Regions from separate parts of the Anaerostipes sp. PC18 genome, predicted to be linked through region 2. Evidence: riboswitches for the same ligand, from Rfam matches in the RefSeq annotation. Region 2 holds a riboswitch; the other holds the start of a gene.
The links. A riboswitch is a leader RNA that binds a small molecule or an ion and turns the genes downstream of it on or off. The one in region 2 is predicted to bind cyclic di-GMP.

Region 1 (6,255 bases), 640 kb from region 2:
TCTCTGGGAACCGTCCCGGAAGATCAGATCAGGGCTTACCTGAAGGAACACATACAGGCAGATGAGGATATGATCGAATTTGCAGTATCGTTTTCACTGGGCAACCTTGGAAAGGCCATCCATGTAGCTACGACCAAAGAGTTCCACGAGATGCTGAACGAGGCGCTGGGAATGCTTGGTTATATACATCATATGGAGCTTCATGAGATGATTTCTTACTTAAAGACATTGACAAAATATAAAGAACAGATTTATGATTTTCTTGATATTATGACAGACTGGTACAGAGACATGCTGATCCTCAAGACGACGGGATCTGTGAATCTTCTGATTTTCAAGGACAAGTACCGCCAGCTTAAAGAGCAGGAAATCTATATTACATTTGAGGGCCTTACCCATATCATGGACGAGATTCAGAAGGCCAGAGTACGCTTGAATGCGAACGTGAATTTTGAAGTGACGATGGAGATGTTGCTTCTTACGATGAAGGAGAATGGAAAGATATGGTAGAAGTAGTTGGGGTGCGGTTCCGCACTGCCGGGAAAGTATATTTTTTTGATCCAAAGAAGTTTGATATAAAGCAGGGAGATCATGTGATTGTGGAAACTGCCCGCGGTGTGGAATACGGCAGGGTCGTAACGGACAAGAAGAAAGTGGACAAGGAAGCCGTCTCTGACGAGTTAAAACCGGTTCTGAGGATCGCAACCAGGGAAGATAAAGATGCAGCACTGGAAAATTTCAAGAAAGAGAAGGAAGCTTTCTCCATCTGTTCACAGAAGATCCGGGAACATAAACTGGAGATGAAACTGGTAGCTACCGAGTATACGTTTGACAACAATAAAGTCCTGTTTTACTTTACCGCAGACGGGCGTGTGGATTTCCGTGAATTGGTGAAAGACCTGGCATCAATCTTCAGAACAAGAATTGAACTGCGCCAGATCGGTGTGAGAGATGAGGCAAAGATGCTCGGCGGGATTGGAATCTGCGGACGGGCACTGTGCTGCAGTTCTTATCTGTCGGAATTCATCCCGGTCTCCATCAAGATGGCAAAGGAACAGAGTCTGTCTCTAAATCCTACCAAGATTTCCGGGGTCTGCGGACGCCTGATGTGCTGTCTGAAAAATGAACAGGAAACATACGAATACCTGAACAAGAAACTGCCGAGCATCGGAGACGCAGTGAAAACAGCGGACGGACGGACCGGCGAAGTGCAGCGGGTCAATATTCTCAGACAGAATGTGAAGCTGATCGTAGAAGATGACAACGGTGATAAGGAAATTGTGGAGTACAGGCTGGATGATTTGAACTATCATCCGAAAAACGGGAGAAAAAGACGGGGAAAGGGCAGTCAAAAGAATCATGAGAATTAAACCTGGAGACGGAGAGCGCTTGGATGATCTGGGTATAAAGGGATATCAGATCATCCAGAAAAAAGACGGCTTTTGTTTTGGTATGGACGCGGTTTTGCTGTCCTCTTTTGTAAAAGTGAAGAAAAACGGAAATGTGCTGGACCTTGGTACAGGAACGGGGATTCTTCCGATCCTCATGGAAGCAAAGACACCCGGGAGACATTTTACCGGGCTGGAAATCCAGAGTGAGATGGCCGAGATGGCAGCAAGAAGTGCTGCATTAAACGGGCTGGAAGAAAAGATAGAGATCGTAGAAGGCGATATTACAAAGGCTTCTGCGATTTTTTCACATGACAGCTTTGACGTCATTACTTCAAATCCGCCTTATATGGTGGATGATCATGGCTTCAAGAATCCAAATGATGCAAAGGCCATCGCAAGGCATGAGATCCTGTGCAGATTCCGGGATATTTCCGGTGCTGCCAGAGTCCTTTTAAAACACAGCGGAAGCCTGTTTTTGGTTCACAGAAGCTACCGTCTTTCTGAGATCCTTAACTGTTTGATCAATGACGGCCTGGAGCCCAAAAGAATCCGGTTTGTCTATCCTTACAGGGAAAAAGAATCCAATATTTTTTTGCTGGAAGCAGTAAAAGGAGGGAAGTCCAGGATGAAGGTCGAACCGCCTTTGATCATCTATGAAAAGCCTGGGCAGTATACCGAAGAAATTTATAAAATTTATGGATGGAAACCTGAGGAGGTTTAAATGGCAGGGAAATTATATTTATGCGCAACTCCCATCGGCAATCTGGAGGACATTACATTCCGGACACTGGAAACGTTAAAGGCCGTAGATTTGATCGCTGCGGAAGACACACGGCACAGCATTAAGCTTTTAAATCACTTTGATATTAAGACAAAGATGACGAGCTATCACGAGTACAACCGCGTGGAAAAAGCCCGTTATCTTGTAAAGCTTCTGGAGGATGGTAAAAACATTGCACTGATTACGGATGCGGGCACTCCGGGCATTTCAGATCCGGGAGAAGAACTGGTGAGACAGTGTCATGAAAACGGCATTCAGGTAACGTCCCTGCCGGGTGCATGTGCCCTGATCAATGGGCTGGTTATTTCAGGACAGCCGACCAGGAGATTCTGTTTTGAAGCATTTCTGCCGCCAGATAAAAAAGAACGCGCCATGATCTTAGAACAGCTGAAGGACGAAACACGGACGATCATTTTGTATGAGGCTCCTCACAGGCTTTTAAAGACTTTGGAGGAACTTTACAGCACAATGGGGAACAGGAAAATGACAGTCTGCAGGGAACTGACAAAGAAACATGAGACGGTGTTTGTCTCTGAGATGAGAGAGGTGATCTCCTATTATACCGAACATCCGGCAAAGGGTGAGTGTGTTCTGATCATTCATGGGAAAACATTAGAGGAACTGAAAAAGGAAAGCCAGGAGCAGTTTCAGGAACTTGATCTGATGGAGCATATGCAACGCTATTTAGGGAAAGGCCTCTCACAAAAAGAGGCAATGAAGTTGGTGGCCAAAGACCGCGGAGTAGGCAAAAGAGACATCTATCAGGAACTTCTCCGGTATAAAGAATAAAAAACATCAAAAAAGGACATATCATTCAGCATATGTCCTTTTATTATATCCCACTGCTTTATTCTGCAACATTTAAACCAGCAAGTTTCGCCAGTTCAATGATAGAACTCTTTGAAACTTTCTTGCCTTTGTACTCAACGAGATCATCCATTTCGCCAGTAAAGATGTCCGCTGGATTGTACTTCTTCAATATGATCGTATCTTCGTCAACGAAGATTTCAAGGGGATCCCTCTCATTCACATCCAGATTACGTCTTAACTCAATTGGTAAAGTAATACGTCCCAGCTCATCAAGCTTCCTTACAATACCTGTACTCTTCATATTCGCTTCCCTCCTTGCAAATTAGTAAACTACTATACCTAACAATATCATACCTCAGAAAGCTTGTCAAATCCGGGCTTTGAAGCATATTCTTGTGAAGGAGAGAATAGGATACATTAAGGACGAAAAAGGAGTTTCACTTTGATCAATTATATATGGAGTATCTTAATTTTAACAGGTATATTAATAGGAAGTATTAACGGCAATCTGAATGCCGTATCAGATACGATTTTGGACTCTTCTAAGGAAGCTGTACAGCTCTGTATCCTGATGTTTGGGGTAGTAGGGGTATGGTCCGGGATTATGAATGTAGCGGTCTCTTTAGGCCTTGTAAAAAAGCTTGAGAGACTCATAGCGCCATTTTTGAAGTTCCTGTTTCCGAGATTAAGGGATAAGGAAGCAAAGGAATATATCAGCACGAATATTGTAGCCAATCTCCTGGGGCTTGGATGGGCCGCAACACCATCAGGGATCAAGGCAATGAAGGCCCTGGACAGGATCAATCCGCACAAGGGTGTCGCCACCAGGGAAATGTGCATGTTTTTGATCCTCAATATTTCTTCTTTACAGCTGATCCCTGTCAATATCATCGTATTCCGAAGTCAGTACGGAAGCGTGAATCCGACAGCGGTTGTGGCGCCGGCAATTATTGCGACTTTCTGTTCCACCATCGTAGGGATTCTTTTTGCAAAGATCATTGAGAAATTTCAGAAAAGCATTTGATTTTTAGAGACAATTTGTATTATAATGAAAATATAGTTTAGCTAGAACCAAATAAATAGGCAAAACTGCCGAAAGGCAGTGACGCAAAGCTAAAGGGGCTATATCGTATGAGGAGTACGATCGTGCCAGCCAGCTGCCTCATAAATTATTATTTATGTGTAGATTGAGAATCCGTCGGATACTCAGTCTTTTTTGTTTCATAGGAAAGTTCTACGACCTTCCCTATGAAATAAAAACGCTCCGCGGGTTGTGCACAGATGCGTAAGGAAATTATTTGCCTGCGGCAAATTGCATCTGGCACCCAAAGTTGTCAAGCCCCTCAAAGAGAGTGAGGGGTTGGGGTGTTGAAGTGGGCTTGCCCACTTTGTTCTTTCAAATTCAAATAATAAATGGGGGTATTAAAAATGAGCAAAAAGGTAAGAAAAAGTCTTGCAGTCCTTGCGGCTTTTGTGCTGATGATATCATTTATCACAGGAAACGATGCGTTCACCAATGTCTATGCACAGGAAGCAGGAACAGAGACTGCATCAGAACAGATTACTTCTACAACAGAGCAAAAGACCGTTACAGAGAGCAATACAGAAAAAAACAGCCGTGAAGTCCGTAAAACAGGCATCAGAGCCTGCAGTGACAAACGGTGATTTCTCCAAATACTTAACTAAATTTGCATTTACAGACCATTTAGGAAATGCGTTCACAGAATCTCATCCTGTCACCAAAGACAGCAATGTGATCATCAGATATGAGTTTAAGATTCCGAACGTGTTCCATTTAGATGGTCTTAGCGGCGTTGCGTAGAAGTTGAATAATCAACAGGCAGGCGCTGTGGAGGAAGTTCCGAACTGGACAGTAAATAACAACGCAACCATCACAATAAAATTTCCGAAAACTTTGACACAGTCTAATATTGAAGGATTTGGACAGGAGTATCGGACCGACTATGAGCCGGAAGTGACAAAGAAAAATCCCGGAGTTACAAAAAAAGGAGCCCTGAACAGAGAAGACCAGACCATCACATGGACGGTCAACGCCACACCGGATAAGGGAGACAACAATCTGGAAGGATACATTCTGACAGATACATTTGACAAGAAACAAGTCTTTGTAAAAGGCTCTATGGAGTTAGACGGAACAAAGACTGCTGACCCTGAACTCACTGACAATGGATGGAACTATAAGTTCGGAAAGATCAGCAATGGTTCCCACACGATTACTTATAAAACAAAGCTTACAGATGAATTTTTTGAAACCGATTATTAATCCAGCTATGCTAAAGATATGTCTGCCAGTGCAGCCAATGCTGTGACAATTAAGACAGGGGACGGCAAAGGCGAAGCTTCGGCAAATGCTTCTGTACAGGCAGGGAACTTCCTGTCACAGTGACAGATAAGCTTCCGCAAGGAACCTCTCTGATGGAAGCAGAAGGACAGCTGACCGTAAAATACGGCGGAAAAACGGCGGTGAACCTTAAGAAGGCGGCTAGCAGCACACCTGATGTAAATGAATACACATATGATGAAACAACAAGAGAATTTAAAGTAACGCTTGATCCAAAGTTCAACAGTGATTTTGTATATGTAAATTATAAGATCTGGCTGGATACTCAGGCGGCTGTAAAACAAGGAAGTGTAAGAAATACGGCAGTCATGACGGTTGGAAATCACGTAAGCATTTCCGATTATGAGGATTCAAGCTGGGGAATTGGATATCAGGAAGGAAAGCTGGGACTTTCAAAGTCAGGAGCTTTTGCAAGAGTTGGGGATGATAATACCATAAAATGGACAGTCACTGTCAATAACAATCCAACCAAAACAGTGAATGGAGACATTCAATTTAAAGATGTGCTTCCGGAAGGCCACAGACTCGTAGAGGGAAGCCTCAAATACGGAAAGACAGTTCTTGGAACAGAGAAGAGCGCAGAACAGCCTTACTGTGAGGTAAGCGGTAACAATATTATTATTTATTTTCCGGAACAGATGCTTCCGACCGATCAGAATGATCTGACCCTGAGTACCGTTACTGATGAGACAAAGGTTGAGACAAAACCCGAAAAGGTAAGTGCAGTTAATGAAGTCAGCGTACGGGCAGACGAGTTTAAAACGGAGCTGACAGCGAAAGCTGCAGTAAATGTAAACTATACGCCGGACGTAGAAAAGACCACTTCTTATAAAAAAGGAAATTATGTAGAGTGGACCGTAAACGTCAACAAAAACCATGCGGTAATTACAAAACAGAAGGCTGAGATCACA
Region 2 (6,255 bases):
TCGTAGTGATCGGACAGATCATTTCTCTGTTCGGCAATTCCATCCTGAGGTTTGCACTTCCTCTGTACCTTTTGAATGAAACCGGATCTGCATCCCTGTTCGGCGTAGTCACCGCCTGCTCATTTATTCCTATGATCCTTCTGTCACCCGCAGGGGGAATCGTTGCGGACCGGGTCAACAAAAGAAATATCATGGTGATTCTTGATTACGCGACCAGCGCACTGATCCTGCTGTTTACGGCAGCTCTGGGTCATGTTTCCCTGGTACTGCTTCTGATCATCACCCTGATGCTCCTCTACGGCATTCAGGGAGCATACCAGCCGGCAGTCCAGGCAAGCCTTCCTGTTCTTATAAGCCCGGACCGTCTGCTTTCCGGAAATGCAGTCATCAATCAGGTCAATGCTCTGGCCAATCTGATCGGTCCGGTGGCAGGCGGAGCCTTATACGGATTTTACGGAATCTGCCCGATATTATATGTGAGCATCGTCTGCTTTTTATTTTCTGCCACAATGGAACTGTTTATCCATATCCCGTTTAAAAAGCCGAAAAAGGGAACCAGTGTGTTTGCGGTAGTAAAACAGGATCTTTCAGATAGTTTCCGCTTCATCCGTACAGAACAGCCTGTCATAGGGAAAGGAATCCTGATTGTCTGCGCATTTAACTTATTTTTAAGTGCCCTGATCATCGTAGGCCTGCCTGTGATCATCACGCAGTTTCTCCATATGTCCAGCCAGCTTTATGGATATGCTCAGGGAGCCTTAGCCCTCGGAGGCCTTTTGGGCGGCATTCTCACCGGAGTCTTTGCAAAACGGCTGAATATCCAGGGTGTCCATGTTCTGCTTTTGCTCAGCGGAGCAGCCCTCCTCCCGATCGGACTCGTGCTGAATCTGGATATTCTTCCAATGGCAGCCTACATTGTGATCACCCTGTGCAGTTTCTTTATGATGGTCTGCTCCACAATGTTTACCGTACAGATGCTCTCATTTGTACAGATTCTGACACCGCACCATCTGATCGGCAAAGTCATCTCCTGTATTATGGCACTGTCCATGTGTTCCCAGCCTCTGGGGCAGGCCGTATATGGAGTCCTGTTTGACGTTTTAAAGGGCCAGTCTTATTTTGCGGTCTACGGCGCTTGTCTGATCTGCTGTCTGATCTCCTGGAAATCCAGAAAAATATTCCGGACAATTTCCCTGGCAGAACCAGCTGCTGAATAAAAAACTTGATATAATAAGAGGAGGCAGCAACAAAATTGTCTGCTTCCTCTTCCTGATCCGGTGGTCTGTTTACAGAATCACCGGGATTTTTTTATCGATTTCCATTGTGTCTTTTGTTACAAGGCAGTCCAATGCAAGTACCTGTACTCCAGAATCCGCTGCTCTCCTCAGAGTATCCCCAAATGCCCTGTGGGTGCGGTCGTTGGGCCTGAAACAATGCACTCCTTTCATCTGAATGACAAAGATGATATATGCCTCATACCCCTCCTTTGCACAGTGTATGAGCTCCTCTATATGCTTGACTCCCCGTTCCGTAGGGGCATCCGGAAACCATGCTGTTCCATCCTCTTCCAGGGTCACTCCTTTTACTTCGGCAAAGACCTCTCTGGTTTCCGTCATGAGTTCTCCTCCTCTGATAAAGAAATCAAATCTGGAATTTCCATACTTCCTTTCTGCCTTGATCTCTTTTATATAAGGAAAGATTCCTCCCTTTCTCAGCCATTCTTCCACAGCTTTATTAGGAGCCTGTGAATCCATATTGATCATCAGACTTCCTTTGTTCACACCGATCAGTGAATATTTTGTTTTTCGCTTCGGGTCGTTATGCCGCTGAAGATAAACCCTGGCTCCTGGTATCAGCAGTTCCCTGCATCTTCCCGTATTCTTTACGTGTGCCTCTTCCTCCTGTCCTCCGATGAGGACAATGGCTATAAACCGGTTGGGGCGTTTTAAGAATGTACCTGAAATGATATGATCATAATGCATGTTGTTATCTCCTTATCCGCCCATAATGATAACTTTTGGAAGATTTGATGTCAAGGACACAGTGGGCAAGCCCACTTCAACTCCCCAAACCCTCAATCTTTGAGAGCCTTGGCTTTGTGTCACTGCCTTTCGACAGTTTTACCGATGAATATGAAATTGTCCGAGACAAACCACTTTCGTCTACACTTTAATTATTGTCTGCTGTTCTCTCTTATATCAAGGATTAATATCACCTTTTTTCTTTCCAGCATAATCTATACTATAATCCCCCAAGAAAGGAGATATAAGAATGACCACTGCCCTTTCCTTAGAGCAGGTTTCCTACTCTTACCATACTCTGAAGCAAGAAACTACGGCTCTTTCCTCAGTCACTTTTGATGTATTAAGCGGTGAATTCGTTGCGGTAGTAGGCCCGAGCGGATGCGGAAAATCTACTATGCTGCATTTAATTGCAAAGCTTCTTCCCCTGTCCGGCGGCACCATCAAGATCAACGGCACGCCGATCGAGGAGTCCACCGACCATATCGGATATATGCTCCAGAAGGATCAGCTTCTCCCCTGGCGCACTATTTATGAAAATGTTACTCTGGGACTCAAGATACAAAATATCAAAGATCCGGAGGCATTTGATAAAGTTGACCGGCTGTTGGAACTTTACGGACTCAAAGACTTTAAGAATTCTTATCCCAGCCAGCTTTCCGGAGGTATGCGCCAGAGGGCTGCTCTGATCCGTACTCTCGCCCTGTCCCCGGATATACTTCTCCTGGATGAACCATTTTCTGCATTGGACTACCAGACAAGACTCCAGGTATCCGATGATATAGGCACCATCATAAAAGAAAAGAAAAAAACAGCTCTCCTCGTTACCCATGATCTTTCTGAGGCGATCAGTATGGCCGACCGTGTCATTGTGCTGTCCAAACGTCCGGGAACTGTCAAGACCATTGTGCCTATTCACCTTACCTGTGGAAAAAAAACACCGCAGGCTGCAAGAAATGCAGTGGAGTTCAAAGATTATTTTAATCAATTATGGAGGGAAATCAATGACTGATCCAATTTCTAAAGAACAGTCCGAGTATTTAAACCAAATACAACGGAAAAAATATTGGATCCGGGTTGCCCAGGTCCTTCTGCTTCTCCTTCTTTTATTTGCCTGGGAAACTGCGGTTTCAAAGAATATACTGAACGGATTTATTTTCAGCAGTCCAAGCAGGATCATCCGGTGTTTTTACGGCATGGTAATAGACCATTCCATCTTTCTTCATATCGGGGTGACTCTGGCCGAAACGCTCGTAAGCTTTGCGCTGATCACTTTATTTTCAGTGCTGATCGCAACCATATTATGGTGGTTCCCCACGGCTGCCAGGATCATTGACCCATACCTTGTAGTCTTAAACAGTCTCCCGAAATCAGCTCTTGCTCCGATCCTGATCGTCTGGCTCGGAAACAATATGAAAACCATCATTATCACCGCGATCTCCATTGCGGTTTTCGGAAGCATCCTGAATTTATACAGTGGATTTCTCCACGTAGATAAGGAGCGTCTGACTCTCATCCGGACTCTCGGAGGAACCAAAAAAGACTGCCTGACCATGGCAGTCATACCAAGCTGTATTCCGCTGCTTTTGAGCATTATGAACGTAAATATCGGACTTTCTCTTGTAGGTGTGATCATCGGAGAATTTTTGGCCGCGCGCTCCGGCCTTGGATACCTGATCATCTACGGAAGCCAGGTATTTAAAATGGATTGGGTACTAATGTCTATCGTTATCTTATGCATCATCGCTATGCTTCTGTACGCCCTGACCGGATTTATAAAGAAAATGTATCAGAGAAAAATCTGATCCTAAAACAAATGAGACCAAAGGAAATCAAACGATCTTTGCCCGTTGATTTCCGATGATCTCATATCATTATTGTTCATACTCAGTCCTTCCAGATTGTTCACCAATACCTGCTTGTCATAGTCATAGATGATATCTGTTCTTCCGATCTTTTGGCTCACTTCCTCGATCACAGTATGTCGTCCGAATACCTCAAAATATTTTCTGAAAATGAAAGCGTATCTCGCTTCGCAAAGCCGTCCATAGGTTGGATCATCCGCAAAATTCTTGACAAACTTTTTTAAAAGATTCTCATTTCCCATAAATCTTCCGATGATTACCGGATAATCTTCGTCTCTTCCTCTATAAAAGTCTTCTAAATTCATATCGATAGCCCCCTTTTTCTGCCTGATCAGTCTTTTATTTTATAAGTATTTCTGTTAAATCTGCTTATCTTCATGATATAATATAATCAGCCAAATTACTAGGAGGAATTTAAAAATGAAAGCAGATCTTCATTCACATACTGTGCTGTCCGACGGCGCTTTAAACGTCGACCAGCTGATCTCCCAGGCGAAACGCGTCGGCCTGGATTATATCGCCGTAACAGACCACAATTCCACCCACTCTATTCCCGCTGTGCTTGCTCTCGGAGAAGAACTTGGGATCAATGTCATCCCCGGAGTCGAGATCAACTCTGTCCACGAGGCTTCAGATACAAAACCTCACCTTCTCTGCTACTATCCCGCCGATGTAAAGAAACTTCAGAGAAAACTTGACCGGTATCTGGAATATCAGCGGCAGACGAAGCTTGCCATGTACGAAAAAATCATGGAAGATTATCCGATCACAAAAGAACAGCTCTTTGAGGCCGCCCGTGAAAGTACCACCCTGTACGAAGTACATATGATGCAGGTCCTGGCTTCTTTGGGATATACAGGAACCCCTATTGGAGAACTCCACAGAGAGCTTTTTTCATCCGGTTCTAAATACAAGCTGCCCCAGAAAGATATGACAACCCATGAAGCAGTAAGTCTGATCCGTTCCTGCGGCGGCATTGTCGTTCTGGCTCATCCGGGAGAATACAAAAATCCCATGCTCATGGAAATGCTCATTGAAGAAAAACTCATTGACGGTATCGAACTGAATCATCCGAGAAATGATGAGCGGACCATGGATCATATCAGATCCCTGGCCAAAGAACATGACTTATTTATGACCGGCGGCACGGATTTCCACGGCATATATACAAAGACACCTTATCCGATCGGTTCTTTCCTTTGCCCGGAAGAAGGACTGGAACGTCTGACAGCAGCGGGCAAGGCTGCCAATGAAGCATACCTTCATTCTTCCTGCCGGAAAGAAACCGAAGAATCTGAAGAAGCAGAAGCAGGTACCCCACAATAGAGGGACCTGCTTTTTTTGTTTTCAAAATATCATTCTTCATTGTCTAATAATTTTTGCAGATCTTCTGCTGAAGCATCCATCTTCACTGAAATCTCTTCCATAGTCAGCCCCGAATTCAGGAATCGGGTGATCACCATCTTCATTGACTCTCCCACCTCGATGAGATGCCCGTCCAGATCATAAAACCTGACGACACGCTGTCCCCAGCCATGCTCGATCACATTCCCCAAACACTCAATATCCGTGAAAGTTTTCAACCTTTTCAAGAATCCATCAAAATCCTCTTCTTCAAAACAGATTTCAATGTTATTTGTTTTTTTCTGAACTCTCTCTTTTGGAATGTTCACCAGCCAGTCAAAGTTCTGCTGCAGTGAAAGACCGCAGGTGAAGGATATATTGATACCATAATCCTGATAAAGCTCCAATCCGAATAAATCCTCATAAAACTTTCTGGATTTATTAATATCTGATACGGATAAGACTGTACATATATTTCATATAAAAACTCCCTTCGTCTTTAAAATACTCCTGGCAACGCTGAGTCCGTTAGCCGATGCCTGCTGAAGGCCTCTTGTAACGGAGGCTCCATCACCGATCGCCCGAAGGCCTTTGATGTTGGTCTCAAACGACTGGTCTGTGACGACTTTATTGGAATAAAATTTTACTTCCACTCCATAGAGCAGCGTTTCATCGCTGGCCATCCCCGGCGTCACCTGATCCAGTGCATAGATCATCTCTTCAATCGCTTTCATGATTCTGTAAGGAAATACCAATGACAGATCCCCGGGCACCGCGTCTTTTAAAGTCGGCGTAATGTTATTTCTGAGAAGGCGTTCCTCCGTCGTCCTGCGTCCTCTGACAAAATCCCCGAACCTCTGGACAAGAATCTTTCCGTCACAGAGCATATTGCTCAGCTGTGCGATGTGTTTCCCGTACTGGATAGGCTCTTTAAACGGCTTCGTGAAATTTTTCGATACAAGAATTGCAAAATTTGTATTCTTCGTCTTATATTTTTCTGCCTTATATGCATGGCCATTTACCAC

Region 1: linked by a shared signal. The riboswitch ahead of P8F77_RS00625 (hypothetical protein) and the one ahead of sfsA (DNA/RNA nuclease SfsA) in region 2 are both predicted to bind cyclic di-GMP.

What each region holds. Positions count from the first base shown of each region.
Region 1 is NZ_CP121164.1:120,957-127,211, forward strand. Features, by position in the region: gene holB (DNA polymerase III subunit delta') at 1-510, shown strand, start outside; gene P8F77_RS00600 (stage 0 sporulation family protein) at 504-1,370, shown strand; gene P8F77_RS00605 (tRNA1(Val) (adenine(37)-N6)-methyltransferase) at 1,360-2,112, shown strand; gene rsmI (16S rRNA (cytidine(1402)-2'-O)-methyltransferase) at 2,113-2,961, shown strand; gene P8F77_RS00615 (AbrB/MazE/SpoVT family DNA-binding domain-containing protein) at 3,020-3,283, opposite strand; gene P8F77_RS00620 (nucleoside recognition protein) at 3,425-4,006, shown strand; cyclic di-GMP riboswitch class I at 4,055-4,147, shown strand; gene P8F77_RS00625 (hypothetical protein) at 4,411-4,647, shown strand; gene P8F77_RS00630 (hypothetical protein) at 4,634-4,804, shown strand; gene P8F77_RS00635 (hypothetical protein) at 4,808-5,266, shown strand; gene P8F77_RS00640 (SpaA isopeptide-forming pilin-related protein) at 5,419-6,255, shown strand, end outside.
Region 2 is NZ_CP121164.1:2,902,645-2,908,899, forward strand. Features, by position in the region: gene P8F77_RS15565 (MFS transporter) at 1-1,217, shown strand, start outside; gene sfsA (DNA/RNA nuclease SfsA) at 1,287-1,982, opposite strand; cyclic di-GMP riboswitch class I at 2,081-2,135, opposite strand; gene P8F77_RS15575 (ABC transporter ATP-binding protein) at 2,272-3,033, shown strand; gene P8F77_RS15580 (ABC transporter permease) at 3,026-3,826, shown strand; gene P8F77_RS15585 (hypothetical protein) at 3,829-4,191, opposite strand; gene P8F77_RS15590 (PHP domain-containing protein) at 4,307-5,212, shown strand; gene P8F77_RS15595 (VOC family protein) at 5,242-5,703, opposite strand; gene P8F77_RS15600 (FAD-dependent oxidoreductase) at 5,707-6,255, opposite strand, start outside.